4 regions of the Streptomyces griseobrunneus genome follow, and region 1 is predicted to be linked to each of the others. Evidence: riboswitches for the same ligand, from Rfam matches in the RefSeq annotation. Region 1 holds a riboswitch; each other region holds the start of a gene.
What was found. Region 1 has a riboswitch for cobalamin ahead of ACK8N7_RS10980 (ribonucleoside-diphosphate reductase subunit alpha). Riboswitches for the same ligand answer to the same signal wherever they lie in the genome.
Positions count from the first base shown of each region.

Region 2: linked by a shared signal. The riboswitch ahead of ACK8N7_RS37510 (MmgE/PrpD family protein) and the one ahead of ACK8N7_RS10980 (ribonucleoside-diphosphate reductase subunit alpha) in region 1 are both predicted to bind cobalamin.
Region 3: linked by a shared signal. The riboswitch ahead of ACK8N7_RS34405 (ABC transporter substrate-binding protein) and the one ahead of ACK8N7_RS10980 (ribonucleoside-diphosphate reductase subunit alpha) in region 1 are both predicted to bind cobalamin.
Region 4: linked by a shared signal. The riboswitch ahead of ACK8N7_RS29200 (cobalamin biosynthesis protein) and the one ahead of ACK8N7_RS10980 (ribonucleoside-diphosphate reductase subunit alpha) in region 1 are both predicted to bind cobalamin.

Region 1 is NZ_CP177080.1:2,510,192-2,517,150, forward strand. Features, by position in the region: gene ACK8N7_RS10965 (GntR family transcriptional regulator) at 1-357, shown strand, start outside; gene ACK8N7_RS10970 (carbon starvation CstA family protein) at 607-2,832, shown strand; gene ACK8N7_RS10975 (YbdD/YjiX family protein) at 2,829-3,032, shown strand; cobalamin riboswitch at 3,224-3,346, shown strand; gene ACK8N7_RS10980 (ribonucleoside-diphosphate reductase subunit alpha) at 3,482-5,896, shown strand; gene ACK8N7_RS10985 (ribonucleotide-diphosphate reductase subunit beta) at 5,896-6,912, shown strand; gene ACK8N7_RS10990 (hypothetical protein) at 6,909-6,959, opposite strand, start outside.
Region 2 is NZ_CP177081.1:26,997-33,955, reverse strand. Features, by position in the region: gene ACK8N7_RS37535 (FAD-dependent monooxygenase) at 1-1,462, opposite strand, end outside; gene ACK8N7_RS37530 (oxygenase MpaB family protein) at 1,543-2,418, opposite strand; gene lplAB (lipoate-protein ligase LplAB) at 2,451-3,515, opposite strand; partial or broken gene ACK8N7_RS37520 (citrate/2-methylcitrate synthase) at 3,610-3,828, opposite strand; partial or broken gene prpB (methylisocitrate lyase) at 3,871-4,709, opposite strand; partial or broken gene ACK8N7_RS37510 (MmgE/PrpD family protein) at 4,701-5,168, opposite strand; cobalamin riboswitch at 5,181-5,359, opposite strand; gene cobF (precorrin-6A synthase (deacetylating)) at 5,501-6,328, shown strand; gene ACK8N7_RS37500 (hypothetical protein) at 6,423-6,620, opposite strand.
Region 3 is NZ_CP177080.1:7,545,176-7,552,134, reverse strand. Features, by position in the region: gene ACK8N7_RS34425 (adenosylcobinamide amidohydrolase) at 1-493, opposite strand, end outside; gene ACK8N7_RS34420 (PRC and DUF2382 domain-containing protein) at 712-1,743, shown strand; gene ACK8N7_RS34415 (ABC transporter ATP-binding protein) at 1,859-2,638, opposite strand; gene ACK8N7_RS34410 (FecCD family ABC transporter permease) at 2,635-3,723, opposite strand; gene ACK8N7_RS34405 (ABC transporter substrate-binding protein) at 3,720-4,769, opposite strand; cobalamin riboswitch at 4,832-5,018, opposite strand; gene ACK8N7_RS34400 (beta-ketoacyl-[acyl-carrier-protein] synthase family protein) at 5,115-6,338, opposite strand; gene ACK8N7_RS34395 (acyl carrier protein) at 6,335-6,616, opposite strand; gene ACK8N7_RS34390 (acyl-CoA dehydrogenase family protein) at 6,737-6,959, opposite strand, start outside.
Region 4 is NZ_CP177080.1:6,418,669-6,425,627, forward strand. Features, by position in the region: gene ACK8N7_RS29195 (cobyric acid synthase) at 1-976, opposite strand, end outside; gene ACK8N7_RS29200 (cobalamin biosynthesis protein) at 1,015-1,980, opposite strand; cobalamin riboswitch at 2,106-2,237, opposite strand; gene ACK8N7_RS29205 (hypothetical protein) at 2,388-2,618, opposite strand; gene ACK8N7_RS29210 (inorganic phosphate transporter) at 2,631-3,893, opposite strand; gene ACK8N7_RS29215 (class II aldolase/adducin family protein) at 4,171-4,830, shown strand; gene ACK8N7_RS29220 (alpha/beta hydrolase) at 4,947-6,074, shown strand; gene ACK8N7_RS29225 (hypothetical protein) at 6,260-6,959, shown strand, end outside.

The DNA.
Region 1 (6,959 bases):
GTGCTGCGCATCGAGCGGCTGCGGCTCGCCAGCGGGGAGCCGATGGCGATCGAGACCACCCATCTTTCGGCCAAACGCTTCCCCGCGCTGCGCCGTTCGCTGGTGAAGTACACCTCGCTCTACACCGCGCTCGCCGAGGTGTACGACGTCCGCCTGGCCGAGGCGGAGGAGACCATCGAGACCTCGCTCGCCACCCCGCGCGAGGCGGGTCTGCTGGGGACGGACGTGGGGCTGCCGATGCTGATGCTCTCCCGTCATTCGATCGACGGGCAGGGCGAACCGGTGGAGTGGGTGCGATCGGTGTACCGGGGCGACCGGTACAAGTTCGTGGCCCGCCTGAAGCGGCCGACCGACTGAGAACCAGCACCATGCGAACAGGCGTTGGACCGGGGATTCCCTTCCCGGGCCAACGCCTGTTTTCGGTCATCCCCGGTGGAGCCGGATCGCGTGAACCGATCCCGCCCGCCGTCCGTGTCCTTACTGCGGAACTTCGGTGGAGACATCGGCGATACGCGACCGGTATGCGGACAGGGGTTCCGGAGAGCGGCCGTACCACCTAGATTTCGCGCACGTTACGACAGTGATCACGCGAGGGGACGGATCGATATGCCGGAATCGCCCACACCAGCACCACCGGTTCCACGAGCACCGGGACGGCGGACACTGTCCCCCAAGTCCATAGTCGTCTGGAGCCTGGTCGCCCTGGCCGGCGCCATCGGCTGGGCCACCCTCGCGCTCTCGCGCGGTGAAGAGGTCTCCGCCGCCTGGATGCTGGCCGCGGCGCTGGGCTCGTACGCCATCGCGTACCGCTTCTACTCCCGGTTCATCGCCAACCGGGTGCTGAAGGTCGACAAGAACCGCGCGACCCCCGCCGAGCTGCTGGACAACGGTGTCGACTTCCACCCCACCGACCGCCGGGTCCTGTTCGGCCACCACTTCGCCGCCATCGCCGGGGCGGGCCCGCTGGTCGGCCCCGTGCTCGCGGCACAGATGGGCTACCTGCCCGGCACGATATGGCTCGTCGTCGGCGTCATCTTCGCCGGTGCCGTCCAGGACATGGTGACACTGTTCTTCTCCACCCGCCGCAACGGCCGTTCGCTCGGGCAGATGGCGCGCGACGAGATAGGCCCGGTCGGCGGGATCGCCGCCCTGATCGCGGTCTTCGTCATCATGATTATCCTGCTCGCGGTCCTCGCGCTGGTCATCGTGAACGCGCTCGCCCACTCGCCGTGGGGCGTCTTCTCCATCGGCATGACGATCCCGATCGCCCTCTTCATGGGTGTCTATCTGCGCACCCTGCGGCCCGGCAAGGTCAGCGAGGTCTCCTTCATCGGCGTCGCGCTGCTGCTGCTCGCGATCGTCTCCGGCGGCTGGGTCGCCGAGTCCTCCTGGGCGGGCTTCTTCACCCTGGAGCCGGGCACACTGGTCATCTGGATGATCGTGTACGGGTTCCTCGCCTCCGTGCTGCCCGTGTGGCTGCTGCTGGCCCCGCGCGACTACCTCTCCACCTTCATGAAGGTCGGCACCATCGGGCTGCTGGCCCTCGGCGTGGTCGTCGCGCTGCCGACCCTGAAGATGCCCGCGGTCACCGACTTCGCCACCAGCGGCTCGGGCCCGGTCTTCGCCGGCTCGATGTTCCCGTTCGTCTTCATCACCATCGCCTGCGGCGCGCTCTCCGGCTTCCACTCCCTGGTCTCCTCCGGCACCACGCCGAAGATGGTCCAGAAGGAGACGCAGATCCGGATGATCGGCTACGGCGCCATGCTGGTCGAGTCGTTCGTGGCGATCATGGCGATGATCGCCGCCTGCATCATCGACCCGGGCCTGTACTTCGCCATCAACGCGCCCGTCGGCGTGATCGGTGACAGCGTCCAGTCCGCCTCCCAGGCCGTCGCCAACTTCGGCTTCACCATCACCCCGGATGCCCTCGCCCAGGCCGCCAAGGACGTGGAGGAGGCGAGCCTGCTCTCCCGGACCGGCGGCGCGCCCACGTTCGCGCTCGGCATGTCGGAGATCTTCTCCGCGGTGATCGGCGGGACCGCGATGAAGGCGTTCTGGTACCACTTCGCCATCATGTTCGAGGCGCTCTTCATCCTCACCACCGTGGACGCCGGCACCCGGGTCGGGCGCTTCATGCTCCAGGACATGCTGGGCAACGCCTACAAGCCGTTCCGCGAGGTCAGCTGGAAGCCGGGGGTCTGGTTCGCCAGCGCCGTCGTGGTGGGCGGCTGGGGCTACTTCCTCTGGGTCGGTGTGCACGACCCGCTGGGCGGCATCAACCAGCTCTTCCCGCTCTTCGGCATCGCCAACCAGCTGCTGGCCGCCGTCGCGCTGGCCGTCTGCACCACCCTGCTCGTCAAGTCCGGCCGCCTGAAGTGGGCGTGGGTCACCGCGGTCCCGCTCGCCTGGGACGTGGCGGTCACCCTCACCGCGAGCTGGCAGAAGATCTTCTCGCCGGACGTGAAGGTCGGCTTCTTCGCCCAGCGCGACAAGTACCAGGCGGGCATCGACGCGGGCGAGGTGCTGCCGCCGGCCAAGTCCATGGACGACATGCAGACCGTCGTCACCAACTCCACCGTCGACGGCGTGCTGTGCACGCTCTTCGCCGTCCTCATCATCGTGGTGCTCGTGGACGCCGGCCGGGTCTGCTTCAACGCCATCCGCGACCCGGAGAGCGCCAGGCTCCACGAGGCGCCGTACGTCGAGTCCAAGCTCGTCGCCCCGGCCTCGCTCCTCGCGACCAAGGAGGAGAAGGCCGAACTGGCCGCCGCGGGCGTCGGCCCCGAGGGAGGCATCCGCAAGGAGGCGGCGGGGACAGGGAGCCGGACATGACCGGCGCGGACGTACGGCGGGTGGCGGGACGGATCCGCTGGTACGTCCGTGAACTGACCGGCGAGTCGGCGTACGACCGCTATGTGGCGCACGCCCGGTCCCACGATCCGGGCACGCCGGTCATGACCCGCCGCGCCTTCGAACACAGCCGCACGGACGCCCGCGAGGCGGACCCCCGCGAGGGCTTCCGCTGCTGCTGACCACCACCGGCCGAACGGGGCCGTCGCACCCCTCCCAGGGGCGCGGCGGCCCCATTTCGCACCCCCGCAAGAGGGCCCGCGTGCGCCGCCGATACGGAAAAAGCCGGGCGAAGAAGCCAGACCGCCGTACCGACATCTGTTCACGCCGACACAACATGTGGGGGCTTCCTCAACGAGCGCCCCCCACATGTATGCTCGACCTCGCTGTCGCCGCAGGGGAATCCGGTGCGAATCCGGAACTGTCCCGCAACGGTGTGATCAGTGTGCTTTTGCACACCCGAAGTCCGAAGACCTGTCGACAGCGCGTCCGGCTCGACCGAACCGGACGCCAGACGTCCGGGCCTCGCGGATGGGCCGGTGGACGCCGTGAGCAGTGCTGCCCTTCGGGGCATCGTGCTGCCCGGCTCCCCCGCTCGCCGCCGGCCCCCAGCCGAGCGAGGGAAAGCCCAGTGACCATCGCGCCCGCCGATCCGGTTTCAGCCACCGAATCCGCTGCCTCCACCGCGTCCGGAGCAGGCACGAACGACGGACCCGGGACCGCCCTGCTGCGGACCCTGACCGACCTCACCGTCGATCTGCCCGACACCGACCCCGGACGGGTCGCCGCCTCCGCGCTGCGCGGGCGCAACGCCCGCTCCGACGAGGCCGAGCTGCGCTCGCTGGCCACCGAGGCCGCCGCGGGGCTGATCTCCGAGGACCCGGCGTACTCCAAACTCGCCGCCCGGCTGCTGACCCGCACGATCGCGGACGAGGCCGCCGGCCAGGGCGCCACGCGCTTCTCCGCCTCCGTCGCCGTGGGCCACCGCGAGGGTCTGATCGCCGACCGCACCGCCGACTTCGTCGCGCTCCACGCGGCCGCGCTCGACGAACTCGTCGAGCAGGCCATGGCCGAGGGCGCGGACGACCGCTTCGGCTACTTCGGTCTCCGTACGCTGCACAGCCGTTACCTGCTGCGCCACCCGCTCACCCGTCAGGTCATCGAGACCCCGCAGCACTTCATGCTGCGCGTGGCCGCGGGTCTGGCCGAGGACGACTCGGTGCGGGCGCTGGACGAGGTCGCCGCGCTCTACCGGCTGATGAGCCGACTGGACTACCTCCCCTCCTCCCCCACGCTCTTCAACTCCGGCACCCGGCACCCGCAGATGTCCTCCTGCTACCTGCTGGACTCGCCCAAGGACGAGCTGGACTCGATCTACGACCGCTACCACCAGGTGGCGCGCCTCTCGAAGCACGCCGGCGGTATCGGCCTCTCCTACTCCCGTATCCGCGCCCGTGGTTCGCTGATCCGGGGCACCAACGGGCACTCCAACGGCATCGTGCCGTTCCTCAAGACGCTGGACGCCTCCGTCGCGGCGGTGAACCAGGGCGGCCGCCGCAAGGGCGCGGCGGCGGTCTACCTGGAGACCTGGCACGCGGACATCGAGGAGTTCCTGGAGCTCCGCGACAACACCGGTGAGGACCAGCGCCGTACGCACAACCTGAACCTGGCGCACTGGATCCCGGACGAGTTCATGCGCCGCGTCGACACGGACACCGACTGGTCGCTGTTCTCCCCCGCCGAGGTCCCCGAGCTGGTCGACCTCTGGGGCGACGAGTTCGACGCCGCCTACCGCGCGGCCGAGGCCAAGGGCCTGGCCCGCAAGACGATTCCGGCGCGTGAGCTGTACGGCCGGATGATGCGGACCCTCGCGCAGACCGGCCAGGGCTGGATGACGTTCAAGGACGCCTCCAACCGGACCGCGAACCAGACCGCCGAGCCGGGCCGGGTCGTGCACTCCTCGAACCTGTGCACGGAGATCCTCGAAGTCACGGACGACGGCGAGACGGCCGTCTGCAACCTGGGCTCGGTCAACCTGGGCGCCTTCGTGGCGAACGGCTCGATCGACTGGGAGCGCCTGGACGCCACCGTGCGTACCGCCGTGACGTTCCTGGACCGGGTCGTCGACATCAACTTCTACCCGACCGAGCAGGCCGGGCGCTCCAACTCCCGCTGGCGGCCGGTCGGCCTGGGCGCGATGGGCCTCCAGGACGTCTTCTTCCAGCTGCGCCTGCCCTTCGACTCCCCCGAGGCCCGCGCGCTCTCCACGAAGATCTCCGAGCGCATCATGCTCGCCGCGTACGAGGCGTCCTGCGACCTCGCCGAGCGTTCGGGCCCGCTGCCCGCATGGTCCGAGACCCGGGCCGCACGCGGTGTGCTGCACCCCGACCACTACGACACCGAGCTGAACTGGCCGGAGCGCTGGGACACCCTGCGCGCCCGGGTCGCGAAGACCGGCATGCGCAACTCGCTGCTGCTAGCCATCGCCCCGACCGCCACGATCGCCTCGATCGCCGGTGTGTACGAGTGCATCGAGCCGCAGGTCTCCAACCTGTTCAAGCGCGAGACGCTCAGCGGTGAGTTCCTCCAGGTCAACGCCTACCTGGTGAACGAGCTCAAGAAGCTCGGCGTGTGGGACGCCCGCACCCGTGAGGCGCTGCGCGAGGCGAGCGGCTCGGTGCAGGGCTTCGCCTGGATCCCCGAGGACGTGCGGGCGCTGTACCGCACCGCGTGGGAGATCCCGCAGCGCGGCCTGATCGACATGGCGGCGGCCCGTACGCCGTTCCTCGACCAGAGCCAGTCGCTCAACCTGTTCCTGGAGACGCCGACGATCGGCAAGCTCTCCTCGATGTACGCGTACGCCTGGAAGCAGGGGCTGAAGACGACGTACTACCTGCGTTCGCGCCCGGCGACCCGGATCGCCCGTGCCGCGTCCGGCCAGGCGTCGGCCGCCGCCCCCATTCCCGTACAGCAGGCTTCGGCTCCCGACGCGGACGCCATCGCCTGCTCCCTGGAAAACCCTGAGTCCTGCGAGGCCTGCCAGTAATGAGCACCAACGACACCAAGAACCTGCTCGACCCGGGCTTCGAGCTGACCCTGCGTCCCATGCGCTACCCGGACTTCTACGAGCGCTACCGGGACGCGATCAAGAACACCTGGACCGTCGAGGAGGTCGACCTCCACTCGGACGTCGCCGACCTCGCGAAGCTTTCGCCGGGTGAGCAGCACATGATCGGCCGGCTGGTGGCGTTCTTCGCGACCGGTGACTCGATCGTCTCGAACAACCTCGTGCTGACGCTGTACAAGCACATCAACTCCCCCGAGGCGCGGCTGTACCTGTCGCGGCAGCTCTTCGAGGAGGCCGTGCACGTCCAGTTCTATCTGACGCTGCTGGACACCTATCTGCCCGACCCGGACGACCGGGCGGCGGCGTTCGACGCGGTCGAGGAGATCCCCTCGATCCGCGAGAAGGCCCAGTTCTGCTTCAAGTGGATGGACTCGGTCGAGAAGATCGACCAGCTGGAGACGAAGGCCGACCGCCGCCGCTTCCTGCTGAACCTGATCTGCTTCGCGGCCTGCATCGAGGGGCTGTTCTTCTACGGCGCCTTCGCGTACGTGTACTGGTTCCGCTCGCGCGGTCTGCTGCACGGTCTCGCCACGGGCACCAACTGGGTGTTCCGTGACGAGACGATGCACATGAACTTCGCGTTCGAGGTCGTGGACACCGTCCGCAAGGAGGAGCCGGAGCTCTTCGACGACGCTCTCCAGCAGCAGGTCACCGACATGCTGAAGGAAGCGGTCGAGGCGGAGCTGCAGTTCGGCCGCGACCTGTGCGGCGATGGCCTGCCGGGCATGAACACCGAGTCGATGCGCCAGTACCTGGAGTGCGTCGCCGACCAGCGGCTCGCCCGCCTCGGCTTCCCGACGGTGTACGGGTCGGAGAACCCGTTCTCCTTCATGGAGCTGCAGGGCGTCCAGGAGCTGACGAACTTCTTCGAGCGCCGCCCGTCCGCCTACCAGGTGGCGGTCGAGGGCTCGGTCGGGTTCGACGACGACTTCTAGGCCTTCGCCCAACCCTTCGGGTAGGAGCGCCGCGTGACCTTATAAGG
Region 2 (6,959 bases), on a different replicon from region 1:
GGGCGTCGGCGGGCAGGATCCGGCACGTCTCCATGCGCCCCTGGGACAACTCCTGTGCAGCAGCCGCGAGATCGGCGGGTGTGTCACCGGCCGGGTGGTTCCCGTACACCAGCAGGACGTGGGCGCGCCCGCGCAGCAGGTCGAAGAGACGCACCGGGTAGGCGGCGATGTCCCCGGTGAGGCCGCCGCAGTCCGGGGCCCGGTCGCCGGGCCGGAGCGTCGCCCCGTCCGGCCGGGGCAGCGGCGTCACGAGCGGGCTCTCCCGGTAGCCGATCAGCAGCTGGGCCTCGCGGAGCATCAGCGTCTCAGGGTCCGTCGGGTCGGCCTGGACGCCCTCGGCGGCATGGCGGACGGTCCGGCCCACCACCTCCTCGCCCACCGGGTGCCGCTCCGCGTCGTAACTCGCCACCAGGCCCGGGTGGGCGGCGCCCCCGACGGCCAGGGCGAGCTTCCACGCCAGATTGCAGGCGTCCTGGACACCCGTGTTCATGCCCTGGGCGCCGGTCGGCGGATGGATGTGCGCCGCGTCCCCGGCGACGAACACCCGGCCCTCCCCGTACCGGTCCACCAGCCGGTGGCTGATCCGGAACACCGAGGACCAGCGCAGCGTGGACGCGGTGACCGGCTCCGGCGCCAGCCGGTCCAGGACCTTCTGGATGTCGGCGAGCGCGGGAGCCGTGCCGCCCTCCAACCCGTGGGCCACCCCGTCGCCGTCCGCCGTTCCGGAGGCCTGCCGGGCGGCGGACAGCTCGGGCGGCACCAGCATCGACATCCGGTAGCGGCCGTTCCCCGGCAGCGGGATGCAGACCAGCAGGTCGTCGATGGCACCGTCCTCGCCGCGGTGCATGGACCGCACCCCGTACCCGGGCGGCAGTCCCCAGCCCACCTCCACATCGGCGAGCATGTACTCCTCCGGGAACGCGCCGCCCTCGAAGGTGAGCCCGAGCCCCTTGCGGACCACGCTGTGGGCCCCGTCGCACCCCACCAGGAACCGGGACCGGACCTCCTCCTCGGCCCCGGAAGCGGTGGTGAGCCTGCTGGTCACCCCGGCGGGGTCCTGGGCGAACGCCACCAGCTCGGTCGAGCGCTCGATCCCGGTACCGAACCGCCCGAGGAACTCCTCCAGGACGCGTTCGGTCTCGTACTGCGGCAGCGCGGCGAAGCCGTACGGCACCTCGGGCGGGAGGACGAGCTCGATCCGGCCCTGCTCGGCCCCGTTCACGTACGTCAGCTGCCCGCGCATCGCGACCGCCGCGTCCAGCACCTCCCGCACCAGGCCCATCCGGTCGAAGAGCTCCAGGGTGCGCGGCTGGATCCCCACCGCCTTGGCGTACGGCAGCCGGGCCGGGAGGCGGTCCACGATCCGGCAGGAGACCCCCGACCGCCGCAGCTCGGCGGCGAGCGTCAGCCCGACCGGGCCGGCGCCCGCGACGAGTACATCGGTCACTTCGTTGCGTGCCACCGGGGCCTCCCGCCGTGGCCCCCCTGCTTACGGTCCCCTCCATCGTCCTGCCATCGGCGGTCTCCGGCACCCGGGGACCCTCACGCCCCAGCGGGCGCGGGCGGTGGGGTCATCGCCCACCGGATGGTCCTGGTCAGGGCCTTCCCGGCGGGCCGTACGCAGACCTCCTCGACCCCCGGCACCCGGGGAAGCCGCAGCGGCTCCCGGGCCCACGGCGGCAGGGCGGCCACCGCGTTGGCGGCGAGTACGGCGTACGGGGGACGGGCCGGCCAGGGCAGCGGCGGGTGCAGCAGAATGAAGCGGGCCGCGTCCAGGGCCTCCTGGGTGGCGCGCAGCTCCGGGCGGTAGGCGGCGATGCGCGTCGCCAGCTCCGCGCGGTCGTGCGGCGGGTCGGGGATGCCGAGGGCACGGGCCACCGTCGCCATGTCGTGGATGTATCCGTCGCACCCGGCGCCGTCCAGCGGCCGCGCCCCGTACCGCTGGTGGGCGCGGAGGAAGCTGTCCACCTCGGCGATGTGCACCCAGCACAGCAGGTGCGGGTCGGCCGCGTGGTACGGCTCACCGGACGGCGCGATTCCGCGCACCCCCTCGTGCACGGCCCGTACGCGGTCGACCGCCTCCTGGGCGTGCTCGGTCGTACCGAACGTGGTCACCGCCAGGAACGTGCTGGTCCGCTGGAGCCGCCCCCACGGATCGCCCTTGAACCCCGAGTGGCCGGCGACGGCGGCCATCGCGAGGGGGTGCAGCGACTGGAGGAGCAGGGCGCGCAGCCCGCCGATGAACATGGACGCGTCCCCGTGCACCCGGCGCACCGGCCGGTCCGGGCCGAACCAGCGGGGGCCGGGGGTGCCGTGGATCCGGGCCCGGTTCTCCGGCCCGGAGGGACCCGCGACCCGGGAGAACAGGGACCGGCCCAGCCGTTCCCGTGCACCGGATCCTGGCTGCTCTCTGTCCATGCCTCCCAGTATGCGGGCCCGTGGAGAAGTCCCTACGGCACCCGGGCCGTCCACTCCGGCGTGGCGAACTTCGTCCGTACGAGCTCCTCGGCGCGCGCCAGCTCGGCGTCGGTGACGCTGCCCGCGGTGAGGCCGTGGCGCTTGCGGAACGACTCGATCATGCGCTCGATCACGGCCTGGCGCGGCAGACCGGTCTGCCGGCGCAACGGGTCGACACGCTTCTTCGCCGACCGGGTGCCCTTGTCGGACATCTTCTCCTTGCCGATCCGCAGCACCTCCAGCATCTTGTCGGCATCGATGTCGTACGCCATGGTCACGTGGTGCAGCACGGCCCCGGGACCGCCGTCCGGCCCCACCACCCGCTTCTGCGCCGCCCCCGCGATCTTGCCGACCTCGGTGGCGATGTCGTTGAGCGGCTGGTACCAGGCCTTGATGCCCATGTCCGCGAGGGCTTCGAGGACCCAGTCGTCCAGATAGGCGTAACTGTCGGCGAAGGAGAGGCCCGAGACGAGGGACTGCGGGACGGCCAGCGAGTAGGTGATGGTGGAGCTCGGCTCGGCGAACATCGCGCCGCCGCCGGAGATCCGGCGTACGACGCTCACCCCGTGCCGCTCCACGCCCGCCGGATCGACCTCGTTGCGCAGCGACTGGAAGCTGCCGATGATCACTGCGGGGGAGTCCCACTCCCAGACCCGCAGCGTCGGCGGACGCAGCCCCGCCGCCACCTCGGCGGTGATGACCTCGTCCAGCGCCATGTGCAGCGCGGGCGACTGCGGGGCCTCGTGGATCAGCTGCCAGTCGTAGTCGCTCCACTCCGTGGCCTGCGCCAGCGCCCGGCGTACGGCGATGGCGACACCCTCCGCACTCAGCCCGAGCATCACCGTGGAGTCGGGCAGCGCCGCCTCGATCCGGGCCGCGAGTCCCGCCGTGTCCGTGTTGGCCGGAGCACCCTCCAGGGCCGCGTCGATCGCCAGGATCGCCTCGTCGGGTTCGAGGAAGAAGTCCCCGGCGACGCGGACGTTCCGCAGCGCCCCGCCCTCGACGTCCAGGTCCACCACGACCAGCTTGCCGCCGGGAACCTTGTACTCACCGTGCACAGCGCCGCCTCCAGCTCCAGTTCCGCGGTCCGGCTCGGTGATGAGCCGGACACAACCGGCTATAACGCACGCGGGGGCGTCGATCATCCCCCGTTCATGTACCGGTGTGCGCCGGGACGGTCCGCTGCTCGGGCCCGTTGTAGACGCCGAGCGGGCGGATCAGCGCGTTGTGTTCGAGCTGTTCGCTGATGTGGGCGCTCCACCCGGTGACCCGGCTCATCACGAAGACCGGGGTGAAGGCCGCGATGTCGAACCCCATCAGGTGGTACGCGAGCCCGGCGGGGTAGTCCAGGGTGGGGTGGTGGCCCGGCCGGGGCGGGTGCCGGCGGCCGGGCGGCACAGGTTCGCGGGCGGCTCAGGCCCCGGGCGGCAGCGTGAAGTCGAAGACCGCTGAGTCGAAGGCGCCGTACTCCTCGTAACCGAGCACCTCGTACAGTCGCGAACGCGTCTGCATCCGGGGCAGCAGGGCCTGTTGGGTGCCTTCGGCGGCCAGGGTCCGCAGCCCGTCCTCGACCGCGCCCATCGCGAGGCGGAAGAGGGTGACGGGGTAGAGCGCGATGTTGTAGCCGAGGCTCTCCAGCGTCGCCGTGTCCAGCAGCGGTCCCTTGCCGAACTCCGTCATGTTCGCCAGCAGCGGTACGTCGACGGCGGCCCGGAACGCCTCGAACTCACCCTCGTCCGCGAGCGCTTCGGGGAAGACGGCGTCCGCGCCCGCGTCCACGTACGCCTTCGCGCGGTCGATCGCCGCTTCGAGGCCCTCGGGGCCCCGGCGTCGGTGCGGGCCATCAGCAGGAAGTCCGGATCGCGGCGGGCGTCGGCGGCGGCCCGCACCTTGCGGACCATCTCCGCGCGCCCCACGAGCGTCTTGCCGTCCAGGTGGCCGCACCGCTTGGGGTTGACCTGGTCCTCCAGGTGCAGCCCGGCGAGCCCCGCGTCCTCCATCAACTGGACCGTGCGCGCCGCGTTCATCGGCTCGCCGAAGCCCGTGTCCGCGTCGGTCAGGGCGGGCAGATCCGTGACCCGGGCGATCTGCTGGGCCCGCGCTGCGATCTCGGTCGACGAGGTCAACCCGATTTCGGGTAGCGCCAGTTCGGCGGCGAGTACCGCCCCCGACAGATACAACGCCTCGAACCCGGCCTCCTGGATCAGCCGCGCCGAGTACGGGTTGATCGCGCCCGGCATCCGCAACAGCCGGTCCTGGTCCCCGGCCGCGACGATGCCCTCCGCCAGCGTCCGGAACTTCGCCACGTACCCCGAACGGTCGAAGGGCCGGGCCCCCGCCGGATGCGCGTCGGCCACCGCCAGCTCGTCCTCGATCACCGTGCCGTCCACCAGGGTCACCACCGCCCGGCCGCCGAAGGCCCGCCGCTCCGGGTCCGGGTCGTGGTAGCGCCGGGTCCACTCCGGGTCCTCCACCGTGGAGATCCGCTGCCACAGCTCGACCGTCCCGGGCCGCTGCGCCCGCTCGGGGGCGTACGACCACTCGTGGTGCCAGACACCGTCCTCCAGCGCCACCGCGAAGATGCACGGCACCGAGTGGTCGAGCGTCTCGCGGCTCGCCGCCGGATCGTACTTCTGCGGGTCCCCGGAACCGGAGCCGATCACCTGGTGGGTGTGGTGGCTGGTGTGCAGCACGATCGAGCGGATCTGCTCCATCCTCGTGGAAACACGGAACATCCCGCGGCCGGTATCCTGACTCCCGGATCAGCGCGCGCCCTCATGCCTTCCCGACGGCTTCTGCACCGTCAGTGGCGTGTCCTGCGAGGACGGACTCCCCGGTCACAGTGGCGGGACCGCGCCGGATTCGCACCGGCTTCCCTGACACCACGGGCCTTGAGGGCGACCGGCTGCACACCGCTCACCCCGCTGCTCACGAACATATGGTTGGACGTCCTGGTAAGTCCACCCCGCCTCGCCCCCCGGCACGATCGCCCGCCTCGCCCCCGGCATGTCCGCCCGCCCCGCTCCTGGCATGATCGGCCGACATGAGCGACGCACCACGGCACATCCTCGTCATCGGCATGGGAGCCGGCGACCCCGACCATCTGACGCTCGCCGCGGTGAAGGCGATGCGCCGGGCCCAGGTCTTCTTCGTGCTCGGCAAGGGCCGGGAGAAGGAGTCCCTGACCCGGCTGCGGCGGGACATCCTGGAGGAGCACCTCACCGGCCCCTACCGGGTCGTCGAGGCCGAGGACCCCTGGCGGGACCGGACCCAGGACGACCGCGGTCGCTACACCTCGGCGGTGCACGACTGGCGCCACCGCCGCGCCGACACCTGCGAACGCCTGATCACCGAGGAGCTGGCACCGGGGGAGTGCGGGGCCTTCCTTGTGTGGGGCGACCCGTCCCTGTACGACAGCACCCTGGCGATCCTGGAGGACATCCGTGCCCGGGGCACGGTGGAATTCGGCCATGAGGTGATCCCCGGGATCAGCAGCGTCTCCGCGCTCGCCGCCCGCCACCGCATCACCCTGAACCAGGTCGGCCGCCCCATCCACATCACCCCCGGCAGGCGGCTCGCCGAGGGGTTCCCGGACGACGACGGCGACATCGTGGTGATGCTCGACGGCCACGAGAGCTTCACCCATCTGACCGGCAGGGACCTGTGGATCTACTGGGGCGCCTACATCGGCACCCCCGACGAACTCCTGGTCTCCGGCCCCCTGGACGAGGTCGCCGAGCGGATCAGCCAGGTGCGCGCCGAGGCCCGCGAACGGCACGGCTGGATCATGGACACCTATCTGCTGCGCCACCGGCCGGACGGCCCGGAGGGCGCGGACGCCGCGCACCGCGCAGGCGGTACGGCCGGCTGAGGCCCCGGCCCGCGAGCAGGGGCTCCGGACAGGGGCGGCGGATCGCGTCGTGGCGCGGGCGGCCGCCGCACCTCGTCGCCGGGCCGGCCGGAGGTCAGCTCCGGGACTCGTGCGCCCGGATCACTCCGAGCCCGTGGCCGAGGCTCGGGCACTCGGCGGTCAGGTCGTCCCCCCGCACCAGATAGTCGTGCACGCGCCCGTCGGCGGGCCGCTCGACGGCCCGGTACAGGGTGCCGTTCACCGTGATAGTCCAGTCGTCGCCGTCCTGGGCCCACCCGACTGTCTTCTTCATATTCGCGCTTCCCTCACTCGTCGCCACCGCGGGTCGGCGGCCGTGTATTGGCAAGAAGAACGGCCTGTGACGCTCTGTGGTTCCGGCTCGCCTACGCCATTCGGTTACATCTGGGTCACCATGCCCGCACGACCTGACCGGAAGTCAGCGAACCGGCGACGAAAGGCGGAACAGGGCGGGGAGGGCCGACACGTGCTGCCTGCCCGGGGCCGGATCTTGCCAGGCTGCCGATCCGGTCCCGGGCAGTGAGTGCGGGAGCGCCCGCTCCGCGCCCCCGCACCCACCATTCGGCGCCGCCCGCCGGGCCGGATTGGTGCGCGGACCGATCCGACGCCCTCA
Region 3 (6,959 bases), 5.0 Mb from region 1:
CCGGCCGGTGCGGAGCGCGGATGGCGCTCTCGGGGGCCGCCGCCCAGCCCCGTACGCCCAGGCCCGTGGTGACGGTCGCGGTGACGCCGCCGTCGTGGCCGGTCGTGTACGCGGCGACGTCGGCGGCCGTCATCAGCCCGGCACCCGGGCCGGTGAGCCCCTCTGCGGCGGCGATCTCGGCGAGGTGGCGGTCCGGGTCGAGACGCGGGTAGCCGCCGGGGACCTGGGCGTTGAGGATCCAGGCGCGGGGGCCGATGCCGCCGCCGAGCACCGCGCTGCTGCAGACCCGCGTGGAGGGGTCCAGCCGCCAGACGAGGTGGTGGAGGTGGTGTCCGTCCTCGTGCCGGTCGCGGAGTTCCGCGCGCGGTTCGCCGCCCGGTTCCCTGCGCCGGGCGGGCAGCTGGACGCGTACGGAACGGATGGCGCACCCCTGGTGGCTCGGCGGGACCGGCGGTGGCCCGTCCTCCCGGGGCTGCCGTGCTCCGCCGATCATATGCGGGCCCCTCATCCGCTCACCCGATTGGCCTAACTGATCCGGCGGCCGCCGAGCGCCCTCGTACGGGGCCAGGAGGGACCGCTGGGCTTCCGGGGCCCCTTTGGCCGGGTGGCCGGGCGGTTGCAGCGTCCAACCGGGTGAGGCGCGATGGAAGCCGGACGTGCCACATCTGGTGGAGCCACCCACAGGGCGCGCCCAGCGAGGAGGGTTCGGTTATGGGAGCCGCTGACGGTTTCACGGATTCCGGAGAGCTCGACGGTCTGACCGTGTACGACAACGAGGGCGAGAAGGTCGGCAGCGTGGGCCGGGTGTACGTCGACGACGACACCGGCAAGCCCGACTGGGTGACGGTCAAGACCGGCATGTTCGGCATGAAGGAGAGCTTCGTACCGCTCGCCGGGGCCCGTCGAGTGGGCTCCGACCTGCACGTCTCGCACTCCAAGGACACGGTCAAGGAGGCGCCCCGCGTGGACGCGGACGCGCACCTCTCCGTCGCCGAGGAGGAGGAGCTCTACCGGCACTACGGCCTGACCAGGAAGTCCGGCAACCTCGGTGACACCAAGGGCACGGGCACCGGTGCCGACGCCCGGACCGTCGCCGGAACGGGCGCCATGGGCGCGGCCGGAGCCGGTGCGGCGGGCGCGGCCCGTGGCACGGGTACGCCGCCGAACGCCGAGGCGACCGGCAGGGCCACCACGAGCGCCGGGGCCGCGGGCACGACCGGAGCAGCGGGCATGGCCGGTACGGGCAAGCACCGCGACACGGACATGTCCGCCACGTCCCGTCCGCTGGCGGGCGCCGGAGCGGGGACGTCCCGGGCCGCCGACCTGAGCGGCAAGGAGGAGATGATCCGCTCCGAGGAGCAGCTGCACGTCGGTACGGAGGAGTACGAGAGCGGCCGGGCGAGGCTGCACAAGTACGTGGTGACCGAGGAGGTCACCCGGTCCGTGCCCGTCTCCCACGAGGAGGTGCGGGTGGTCCGCGAACCGCTGCGGCCCGGCGAGAAGGTGACCGGCACCACGGACTTCGGCGAGCAGGACGTGGAGGTCACCCTGCACGCGGAGCGCGCCACCGTCCGCAAGGAGGCCGTCCCGGTGGAGCGGGTCCGCCTGGAGACCAACAAGGTCACCGAGCAGAAGGAAGTCTCCGCCGAGGTCCGCAAGGAGAAGATCGACTACGGCGACGGCAAGGACATGGACACCGGCAAGGACACCGGTGGCGAGTTCGGCCAGGGACGCCGCCGCTGACGGCGTACCCCCTTAGGCGGCCGGAAGGCCGCTCCCATGTCCTCGGCCTCCGGGCGGGCCCGTGCGAACGGGTCCGCCCGGAGGGCTGTCCGGGGCGGGGCCGGGTCGCCGGTGGTCAGCGGCGCGGCAGGAACCGTACCGAGGGACGTCCGTCCGGCCCGTCCGGGGTGACGACCGCCCGGACCCCGTAGACGTCCTCGATGAGTTCTTCGGTGATGACCTCGGCCGGGGTGCCGCCCGCGATGACCCGGCCCGCCTTCATCACGGTGATCCGGTCGCAGAACATCGCCGCGAGGTTGAGGTCGTGCAGGGCGATGACGCTGGTGAGGGGCAGCTCGGCGACCAGGGCGAGCAGTTCCAGCTGGTGCTGGATGTCCAGGTGGTTCGTCGGCTCGTCCAGGAGGAGTTCGCGGGGCTGCTGGGCCAGTGCGCGGGCGATCTGGACGCGCTGGCGTTCGCCGCCGGACAGGGTGTGCCAGGACTGGGCGGCCCGGTCCGCGAGGCCGGTGCGCCGCAGGGCGTCGGTGACGGCTTCCTCATCCGTACGGTCCGGGGCGGACCAGGCGCGGCGGTGCGGGATGCGGCCGAGGCGCACGACGTCCAGGACGCTGAGGTCGACCTGGGTGACGGCGTGCTGGTCGACCACGGCGATCCGGCGGGCCACGGTACGGCGGCCGAGACCCACCAGGGGGTCGCCGTCCAGCGTGACGACGCCGGTGTCCGGGGCGAGGAGGCCCGCGAGGATCCTCAACAGGGTCGATTTGCCGGAGCCGTTGGGGCCGAGCAGCCCGACGGTGGCGCCGGGCGGCGGGGTGATGTCCACCCCGTCGAGGATGAGCCGGCCGCCGGCCTCCCGGCCGACCCGGTCGGCGCGCAGGCCCGTGGAAGCGCTCATGACGTACTCCGGGTGCGGTACAGGACGAGGACGAAGGCCGGGACGCCGATCAGCGCGGTGACCACGCCGACGGGCACCTCCTGCGGGTCCAGGACCGTGCGGGCGAGGGTGTCGACCCAGACCAGGAAGACGGCCCCGGCGAGTGCGGTGACCGGCAGCAGGCGCCGGTGCCCGGAGCCGGTGAGGGCACGGGCCGCGTGCGGGAGCACCAGGCCGACGAAGCCGATCGCCCCGGCCGAGCTGACGAGGGCCGCGGTCAGCAGGGCGGTGGTGCACAGCAGCACGATCCGGGTGCGGGCGACATTGACGCCGAGCGCGGCGGCGGCGTCCTGCCCGAAGGCGAAGGCGTCGAGCGTACGGGCGTGGGCCAGGCAGATCACCAGGCAGCCGGCGAGGACGGCGGTGCAGAGGGCGACCTCGCTCCAGCCGACGCCGCTGAGCGAGCCGAGGAGCCAGAACAGCACTCCGCGGGTCTGCTCGGCGTCGGCGGAGGTCATGACGACGAAGGAGGTCAGGGCGGAGAAGAGCTGCATCGCTGCGACTCCGGAGAGCACCACCCGGTCGGTGGTGGCACCGAGGGTGTGGCTGAGGAGCATGACCAGGGCGAACGAGCAGATGGCCCCGGCGAAGGCCCCGGCCGACAGCGACACCGCTCCCCCGCCGACGCCGAGGACGACCACGACGACCGCCCCGGTGGAGGCCCCGGAGGAGACGCCGAGCACGAAGGGGTCGGCGAGCGGGTTGCGCAGCAGGGACTGCATCACCGTGCCGCACACCGCGAGCCCGGCGCCGCACACGGCGGCGAGCAGGGTGCGGGGCATGCGCAGGTTCCAGATGATGCCGTCCCGGATCGGGCTCAGCTCCGATGCGCCGAAGCCGAGGTGGGAGGCGACGGCGGACCAGACGTCGGGGACGGAGATCCGGGCGGGCCCGATCGTGACGGCGACGGCGACGGAGAGCAGCAGGAGCAGGAGCCCGCCGGTCCAGAGCAGCACCGCGACCGGGCCGCCGCTCCGTACCGGGCCCGGCGCCGCCGGTGCCTTCAGCTCCGCGGTCTCCCGCACCGCCGGGTTGCCGCCGCTCACCCCGTGAGCCCGAAGTCGCGCAGCCCGGCGGCGACGCGCTCCAGTCCCTCGACCGTCCGGATGGTGGGGTTCATGGCCTGGCCGCTGAGCAGCACGTACCGGCGGTTCCTGACGGCGTCCATGGTCTTCGTGACCGGGTTGGACTCCAGGAACTCGATCTTCTTCCCGGCGCTCTCGGCCGTCTGCATCGTGCGGCTCAGGTCGCCGATGACCAGGACGTCGGGGTTGCGGTCGGCGACGGTCTCCCAGCTGATCTGGGGCCATTCGTCGTGGGTGTCGTCGAAGACGTTCCTCGCGCCGAGTTCGCGGGTGATGACGCCGGGGGCGCCGCAGCAGCCCGCGAGGTAGGGGGCCTTGGAGTCGGAGAACCAGTAGAGGAGGGAGGCGTTCGAGGCGTCGATGCCGTCGGTGGCCTTCGCCACCCGGGCCCGGAGCTTCTTCACCAGGGCGTCGCCGCGCTCGGGAACGCCGAACACCTGGGCCAGTTCGTGGACTTCGATGTAGACGCTGTCCATGGTGAGGGGCTCGGTACGGGCTCCGTCGCCGCCGCCGCTGTTGTCCTTGCCGATGCAGTCGGCGGGCGAGATGTAGGTGGGGACGCCCAGCTTCTCGAACTGTTCGCGGGGGGCGACACCGCCCCTGGCGAGGGTGGAGGCGAAGGAGGCGCTGAGGAAGTCGGGCTCCTTGTCGAGGACCTTCTCCGAGGAGGGCCGGTTGTCGGAGATGCGCTCGACGCCCGCGTTGGCCTTCTCCAGGCCCTTCATGACCGGGTCGCTCCAGGTCGCGGTTCCCGCGATCCGGTCGGCGAGGCCGAGGGAGAGCAGGATCTCGGTCGAGCCCTGGTCGACCGAGACGGCCCGCTGGGGCGCTGCCTTCACGGTGACGGTTCGCCCGCAGTTCTTGAGGGTGAGCGGGAAGCCGTCGGCCTTGTCGCCGCCGTCGGCGGACGGGGTGGTGGACCCGCCGCCGCAGGCCGTGAGCAGGACGAGTCCCGCCGCGAACAGGGCGGCGGTGCGTATCGGGGCAGGGGTGGCCTTGGACAGCACGGAGGACCTCGGTGTCTCTGGGCCCAGCCGCGGAGCCCGTCGTACGGTTCCCGTGCCCCCGGTGCGGGGCGCGGGTGCCAGCAGGTCTTCGGACTCGGGTTCGTCCGGGCGGGACGCCTTCCCGGAACACTCCCGTGCTCCAGTGGCCGTGGCCCCGCCCGTCCCCCTCACCGCTGCGCGTCAGTTCCGGTCTCGCACCGGATTCCCTGACCCCGTCGCTGGGGTTCGACTGGCCCCGGCAAGCTATCACGGGTCTTCGCGCAGCTCAGAGCCGGTGCGCGTACCGGTCCCTGCCGGGCCGGTGCGGCGCGGGATCGTCCCGCCGCCCCGGCCCGGCCGCCCCTTTTACGGAGCCTGCAGGGCGATCACCGCGTTCTGTCCGCCGAACCCGAAGGAGTGGCTGACGGCCCGTCGTACGGGCAGCTCACGCGGGATCTTGGTGACGCAGTCGATGGCGAACCCGGGGTCGGGGGCGTCCAGGTTCGCGATCGGCGGGACGATGCCGTGCTGGAGCGTCAGGACGGTCAGCCCCGCCTCGATGGCACCGGCCGCCCCCATGCAGTGGCCCAGGACGCCCTTGGGGGCGGTGACGGGCGGCCGGTGCGGGTAGGCCCGGCCGATGAGGGCGGCTTCCGTCGCGTCGTTGAGGGGGGTCGAGGTCCCGTGCGCGTTGACGTGGTCGACGTCCTCGGCCCGCCAGCCCGCATCGGCCAGCGCCGCGTCCACGGCGGCCTGGGCGACCGCCCCGGAGGGGTGCGGGCTGGTGGGGTGGTGGGCGTCGGTCGTGGCGCCGGTGCCGGCCAGCAGCGCACGGGGGACCGCTCCCCTGGCGCGGGCGTCCTCGGCCCGCTCCAGGACCATGATCGCGGCGCCTTCGCCCATGACGAGCCCGGCCCGGTCGGCGGCGAAGGGGCGGCAGAGACGGGCGGGGTCCCCGTCCCGCAGCGCCGCCGCGCCCGAGCGGGCGAAGCCGGTCATGGCGACCGGGAAGACGATCGACTCGGTGGCTCCGGCGATCGCGATGTCGCACTGTCCGAGCGCCAGCATGTCGCGGGCCACCGAGAGGGCGGTCACCCCGGAGGAACACGCGGTGCACGGTGCCAGGCTGGGGCCCGTGGCCTTCATCTGGATCGCGATCTCGGCCGCGGGCATGCTCGGGATGGTGAGCAGGATGCCCGAGGGCGAGGTGGCCTCGGGGCCGCGCCGCTCCAGGGCGACGGCCTGTTCGGTGAGTCCGGCGGATCCCCCGCTGCTGGTGCCGACGACGACGGCGACGCGGGCGCCGTCCCAGCGGGCGGGGTCGAGCCCGGCGTCGGTCACCGCCTCCCGGGCGGCGAGGACGGCGAGCTTGACGTACCGGCCCATGCGGAAGGCGCTGCGGCCGCCGACCGCCTCGTCCAGGTCGATGCCGGTGACCGTACAGGCGAAGTCGATGGCGCAGCCGTGCAGTTCGGGGACGGTGCGCGCGAAGGACTCGCCGCGGCAGACCCCGTCCCAGGTGGTGTCGGTGGTGTGGCCGGCCGGGGTGATCATCCCCAGACCGGTGACGGCGATGGCGGGTCGGTTCATCGGGTGTTGCTCACCGGCACCGAACCGACTGCCGCCTCGCCGCCGACGGCCGCGTCGATGAACGCGGAGATGTCGGCGAGCGTGGCGTCCTTGTAGAGCTTCTCGGAGTCGGCGGCGACGCCCAGGGTCTCCTTGATGATGACGGCGAACTCGGCGACCGCCAGGGAGTCCATCTCCAGGCTGTCCATCGTGGACTCCGGCAGGATTTCGACTGCGGGCACCTTGAACGTCTCGGTCAGCACCTCGGTGATCTTCGGGTGGATGGTCTGGGTCTTCACGGTGTTTCCTCTCATCGACAGCTGGTCGGCAGCTCTTCGGCGGCTCGTCGGCAGCTTCACGAATGGCGGGTGGTTGAACGTAACCCCACCGCCCGATGTAACTGGATGACGATCTTCCGGTTACGCCTTGGGGCGAACCGATTCGTCTACGCTCACCTGCGGCTTCTCGAACCATCGGGAGAGCACGGACGTGGTTCCCCAGTACGCGAGCAGCACTCCGCGGGTACCGAGCGCCGCCACCTTCTCGCGCAGCGGACGCCGTTTGCTGCCACAGACGGGCCGCCGGAAATCCGCTGTGCGGCTCCCGGCCCCGGCCCTGCGGTGCCGGTGCCAGGACCCCTCC
Region 4 (6,959 bases), 3.9 Mb from region 1:
CGTCGGCGAGGCCCCGCTCCCGCAGCCAGGCCAGCGCCTTCACCGTGCCGCGCGTCCCGGGCACGATGACCAGGTCCGCGTCGGCCAGCTCGTCGGCCCGGTCCACGAACCGCACGACGACGCCCGGTTCGGCGGCCAGCGCGTCCACGTCCGTGAAGTTCGACATCAGCGGCACCGCGCAGACCGCGACCCGCAGCACGTCCTCGCCGTGCGGGGGAGCCACGGCCGACTCCCGCACCGCACCCCGCAAGGAGACCCGCAGGCCGTCCTCCTCGTCGATACCGAGCCCGTGGGCGTACGGCAGCACGCCGTACGTCCGCCGCCCGGTCAGCCCGTACAGCATGTCCAGGCCCGGCTCCAGCAGCGAGACGTCACCCCGGAACTTGTTCACCAGGTACCCCGCGACCAGCGACTGGTCCTCGGCGCTCAGCAGCGCCGTGGTCCCGAAGAACGAGGCGAAGACCCCGCCCCGGTCGATGTCCCCGACCACCAGCACGGGGAACTTCGCGGCCCGCGCGATCCCCATGTTCACGATGTCCGTGCGCCGCAGGTTGATCTCGGCCGGCGACCCGGCCCCTTCACAGATCACCGCGTCATAGCTCGACCGCAGCTGCTCCAGGCAGTCCACGACCGTCCCGAGCAGGGCCTCCTGGCGGCCGCCGTGGTAGCCCCTGGCGCTCATCTCTCCCACCGGCCTGCCCATCAGGACGACCTGGCTGGAGCGGTCGCTGCCGGGCTTGAGCAGGACCGGGTTCATCAGCGCGGTCGGCTCCACCCGGGCGGCCTGCGCCTGCATGGCCTGGGCGCGCCCGATCTCCGCGCCCTCGCGGGTGACGAAGGAGTTGAGGGACATGTTCTGCGCCTTGAAGGGCGCGACCTTCACGCCCCGGCGCACCAGCCAGCGGCAGATGCCCGCCGTGACGACGCTCTTGCCCGCGTCCGATGTGGTCCCCGCGACCAGCAGCCCGCCACCCATGCCCGCTCCCCTTCCCGTACCGCGTTCCCCGGACCCACTCATGCCCGTCCCCGCTTCCGTCCCGCGACCAGGTGCCCCACGGCCGTCCGGCCCACCACGCACACGCCGAGGGCCAGCAGACTCACCCGGCGCGACAGCCGCACCGCGCGTTCGATGTCCGCACTCCGCACATCCCGCCCGGACTCCCCGTTCAGGACCGGCCGGTGCTCGACGCGCCCCGCGTACGCCAGCGTCCCGCCGAGCCGTACGCCGAGAGCCCCGGCGAACGCGGCCTCCACCGGCCCCGCGTTCGGGCTCGGGTGGCGCCCCGCGTCCGCCTTCCAGGCGCGTACGGCCTCCGAGGGCCGCCCGCCCGCCACCACGGCCAGCGCGGCCGTCAGCCGGGCACCGGGCCACCCCGCGAGGTCGTCCAGGCGGGCCGAGGCCCAGCCGTAACGGCGGTGGCGGGGCGACTTGTGGCCGACCATCGCGTCGAGCGTGTTCACGGCCCGGAAGCCGACGAGCCCCGGCACCCCGCCGATCGCCCCCCACACCAGCGCGCCGACGACGGCGTCCGAGGTGTTCTCGGCGACCGACTCGACGACGGCGCGGGCGATCTGCGGCCCGTCCAGCGAGTGCGGATCGCGCCCGCACAGATGCGGCAGCCGCTCCCGGGCCACATCGAGGTCCCCGGCGGCCAGCGCGCCGCCGATGGCGCGGGCCTCCCGGCCCAGCGACGTACCGCCGACGACCGACCAGGTGGCGGCGGCGGTCAGCGCGACGGCGAGCACGGGGCGGCCTCGTACGGCACGGGCGGCCAGTGCGGCGGCCCCCACGGCGCCTCCGGCGCAGACGAGGGTGTGCAGCGCGCCCCGGCCGCGGTCGTCACGCCACAGCAGGGACTCCACCCGCGCGGCGGCCCGGCCGAAACCGGCTACGGGATGCCCCCGGCGCGGGTCGCCCAGCAACGCGTCGGCGATCAGCCCGGCGGTGGCGCCGTACGCGAAGACGCGATCGACACGCACGGATCAGCCCGCCGAGGGCAGAGGGGTTCCGGCATGGAGAGGAACAGGATGCGGCGCACGGCGGCCGGGCATGGCTTATGTCCTCACTCAGGGTCCGCGCCCTGGTTCGACGTGACCGGCGACGAGAGTCTCCTGGCTTCCGGATCCGCACTTCCCCCGGCCTTCCAGCCCGCGTGACGAGGGCCGTGACATCCGGTGTGGGGGAGTGCTCCCCGGTGACAGTGGCGGGACCGCGCCGGATTCGCACCGGCTTCCTCTGCTGTCGCCGTAAATGGCTCCGGCAGTCCACCACGCTGCGAGAACAGCCGTCAACCTGCTGTTGACCTGCGGAGCTCCAGTGTGCGCAGACGCACATCGGGCCGGACACACGGTGGGTGTGTCCGGCCCGGGGGAGTGCGGTGGGTGCGTCAGGCGACGATCAGATAGATGCCGTACGCGACCGCCGCGACGCACGCCGCGAAGCAGGCGTACGCGCCGGTGCGCGCCAGTGCGGCCGATCCGCCTGAGGCGCTGCCGCCGGCCGTGGCCGACAGCTTGGAGAGGGCGACGATGCCCACGGTGAAGAGGCCGACCAGCGCGACGGTGACCACGAGACTGACACCGAAGACGGAGGCGAGAGCTGCCCAGTCGATTTTCATACGGATCTGTCCTTACACCGTGGCCGAGGGCCGCGCCGTGTCGTCGGGCGAGGCGGCCGGGGCCGGGATGGTGGTCATGAGGTCGTTGGGGATGGTGCCGATGGGCGGCGTCTGGACCGCTGCCATGGCGGTGGTGACGACACCCTGGGGCTCGTCGGCACCGGCCGTCTCGTTGACGTTGGTGTGGTCGACCGGCTGGCGGCGCGAGGCCAGCCAGATGGCGAAGGAGCCCCCGACCAGCAGGGTCGCGGTGACGGCGATGCCCCAGGGGCCCTGCTTGGTGAGGAACTCGGCACCCGCGCCGACCAGGCCGGCGGCCGGGAGCGTCAGACCCCAGGCGACGAACATCCGGGTGGCGGTGGACCAGCGGACCACGCCTCCCTTGCGGCCGAGGCCCGCGCCCATGACGGCGCCGGAGCAGGACTGGGTGGTGGAGAGGGAGAAGCCGAGGTGCGAGGAGGCCAGGATGACGGTCGCCGCACTGGTCTGGGCGGCGAAGCCCTGCGGCGGCTTCAGGTCGGTCAGGCCGCTGCCCATGGTGCGGATGATGCGCCAGCCACCGAGGTAGGTGCCGAGCGCGATGGCGACACCGGCGGAGACGATGACCCACATCGGCGGGTTGGAGCCGGGGGCGAGGACGCCGCCGGTGACCAGGGCCAGGGTGATGATGCCCATCGTCTTCTGGGCGTCGTTGGTGCCGTGGGCGAGCGAGACGAGACCGGCCGAGGCGATCTGCCCCGCCCGGTAGCCCTTCGCCGTCGACTTGAGCTGGTTCGGGTCGGTGACGTTCCGGTTGATCCGGTACGTCAGCCGCGTGGCCAGCATCGCGGCGAGACCGGCGACCAGCGGGGCGGCGATCGCGGGCAGCAGCACCTTGGTGACGACGGTGCCGCCGTTGATCGAGGACCAGCCGGCCGACATGACGGCGGCGCCGATCAGGCCGCCGAACAGGGCGTGGGAGGAACTGGAGGGCAGGCCGACCAGCCAGGTCAGCAGATTCCACAGGATGGCGCCGACGAGCGCCGCGAAGATGACCTCGGTTCTGAGGCCGTTCTCGTTGACGATCCCGCCGGAGATCGTCTTGGCGACCTCCACCGACAGGAACGCGCCGATGAGGTTGAGAACGGCGGACATGGCCACCGCTGTCTTGGGCTTCAGGGCGCCGGTCGAGATGGTGGTAGCCATCGCGTTGGCGGTGTCGTGGAAACCGTTCGTGAAATCGAACACGAGAGCTGTCACGACCACAATCGCGAGCAGCAGCGTGATGTGTTCCATTTACCCAGGCAATCGTTCGACGTCAGTGGCTCGTGGACCGTAGGCAACCTGGGTGAACGGAAGATGAACTGAGCGGGGCGCTGTGGTGACCCCAATCGGGTCTGAGTGATTCCGCTTGTGTGCGGGTGGGGTTGGGGGAGGCCCGGGGGGCACCGGCTGGGCTGCCCTTTACCCCTCATTGGCGAAGTTTTTGACGGGCACATTCGGCCCCGGAAGAGATCCCGGTCACTCCGGCGGTGACGTTCCGGTTTCGGGACCCCGCGCCTACGCTCGCCCCATGAGCGAGCAGCAGCCGGAATCCGTCGTCCGGGCCTGGCGGGAGGTGGTCGACACCGCCCGCCGGAGCGCCGCCGACGGCCTGGTCGTCGGCACCTCCGGCAATGTGTCGGCCCGCGTCGGGGACCTGGTCCTGGTGACACCCAGCGGGGTGCCCTACGACCGGCTCCGGCCGGACGACGCGGTCGGGGTCGACCTGACCGGGCGGCAGGTCCTCGGAGAGCTCAGGCCGACCAGCGAACTCCCCCTCCACCTCGCGGTCTACCGGGAGACCGGCGCCGTCGCCGTGGTCCACACCCACGCCGTGCACGCCACCGCCGTCTCCACCCTCGTCACCGAGGTGCCGCTCGTGCACTACGCGGCCGCCATCCTCGGCGGCCCCGTCCGCACCGCCGCCTACGCCCGCTACGGCACCCCCGAACTGGCCGACGCCATGCTCGCCGCCCTCCGGGGCCGCACCGGCTGCCTGCTCGCCAACCACGGCACCGTCACCTACGGCGCCACCCTCGACCAGGCCTACGAGCGCACCGCCCAGCTGGAGTGGCTCTGCCGGCTCTGGCTCACCGCGAGCGCCGTCCCCGGCCACCGGCCGGCCCTGCTCACCCCCGCCCAGCTGGACGAGGTGACCGAGGCGCTCAAGGGGTACGGACAGCCGGGCTGAGGACCCGGGCCCAGGGCCCCGGCCAGGACCGCCGCCCGCCCCCGCGTCTGCTCCCCGCCCCACCGGACGGCCCCCGCCCACTGGCACCGCGCCGCCCGCCCCACGACACTGAAGCGGTGCGCCCGGCATCTGCGACGGCAACGGCCGTCACCACCCTCCTCGGCGCCGGTGCGGCAGCGGTCGCGGCCGGCCGGTACGCCAGCGACGCCGCCCTCAAGGCGGCGCCCGGACGTCCCCTCCCCACCGACCGCAGACTCACCGTGCACGCCACGGCGGTCCGGCAGATCACCCTGACCCGCTCCCTCACCGCGCTCCGCCCCGGCACGTACGGGATCGAGGGCCCCGGCGTCCACGCCGTGGTCGGCCCCGTCGTGGAAGGGGCCGAGTCCACCGCCGACACCGTCGTGCGCAGCCTGGAGCGGATCACCCACGGCATCCTGGAACCGGGCGCCAAGGTCCGCCTCACCCCCGAGCTGTACCGCGGGGACCCGGGCAGCGCCCTCGGCCTGGAGTACCGGGAGGTCGAGATCCCCGGCGAACTGGGCGGGCTGCCCGCCTGGTGGGTGCCCGGTGACCGCGACACCTGGGTCATCACCGCGCACGGCCTCGGCACCACCCGGGAACACCCCATGAACCTGATGGGCTTCCTGAGCGGACAGCAGCTCCCCGTACTGGACATCACCTACCGGGGAGACGCCGGAGCCCCCCGTTCCGCCGACGGCCTCGGCCACCTCGGCGCCTCCGAATGGCGCGACCTGGACGCCGCGATCCGCTTCGCCGTGCGCTACGGCGCCCGGAACGTCGTCCTGCACGGCTGGTCCACCGGCGCCTCCATGGCCCTGCACGCCGCCGTCAGCTCCCCGCTCCGCGACCGCATCAGCGGCCTCGTCCTGGACTCCCCGGTCCTGGACTGGCAGACCACCCTGCGCGCCCTGGCCGCCGCCCGCGGTGTCCCCGCCGCCCTGCTGCCGCTGGCAGTCCGCGCCGCCCAGGGCAGGACCGGGATGACCCCGGCCCCGCTCCTGGACACCGCCCTGCCCGACGCCCTGCCCGCCCCGACCCTGATCCTGCACGGCCCGGACGACACGATCGCCCCCTGGGGCCCGTCGCGGGAGCTCGCCGCCCGCCGCCCCGACCTCGTCAGCCTCCACGCCGTGCAGCAGGCTCCGCATGCGTCGATGTGGAACGCCGATCCCGGCCGCTACGAAGAGACCCTCAGGCGCTTCCTCACGCCCCTGATGTGAGGTGATGCGGGGATCGGTCCCTTTGGTCACCGGGGTGCGGGAAACGGCGCGGGTACCGGTGAAACGCCTTCCGTTTGGGCTTTCGGGCCGTCAGAGGCAAGACTGCTCCCGTGACGTCCCGTACCCCGCGCGACTCCAGGCTGCGACTTGTCCGCCCGCGACCCCTTGCCACCGCCCGCAGGGCCGTGTCCACCCGGCGTACCAGGCCGGCCCCCCGCCCCCCCGAGGGCACCCCGCCCCGCACGGAACTGGCCCGCCAGGCCCGGGCGGTCCTCGCCGACGCCGTGCGCATCGCCCACTGGGCGGCCGGCGCCCCCGCCCCCGGGAGCGCGGCACCGCTCGCCACCCAGGCGCTCGAACGGGCCGCGACGGCCCTGGAACTCTCCCCGGCACAGGTGCGTGCGGGCTGGGACCGGGCCCGGCTGGCCGGCCTGATCGAGCTGCACGGCGACACCGCCCGCCCGGGCTGGCGGCTGCGGGCCTGGGACCGGGACGACTCGGCCGTGCTGCGCGGCTGGGTGGCGCTCTTCGACGCCTGGTCGCTCGTCCACGCCGCGCCCGAGGGCATCGAGACCGGTGCGGTCGCCGAAGCCGTCGAGGCCGTACCCCAGGTGCTCTCCCTCCTCCAGCTCTCCGCGGGCCCGGTCTCCGTACCCGCCCTCCTGGACCTCCTCGGCCAGCGCATCGCCGAGCTCCACGAGGAGCGTTGCGAAGTGCCGTACGGCGCGGGCAGGACCGCCGGTGACAGCGATCGGGCCGCCGGACGCCCCGCACCCGCCCCGGACCGCGGCGCCGACCTCGACGCCCTCCTGCTCGACTGGGCCCTGGAGGGCCTCGCCGCGGTCGGTGCGCTGACCCTCGGCAACGGGCACGCCACCCTCACCC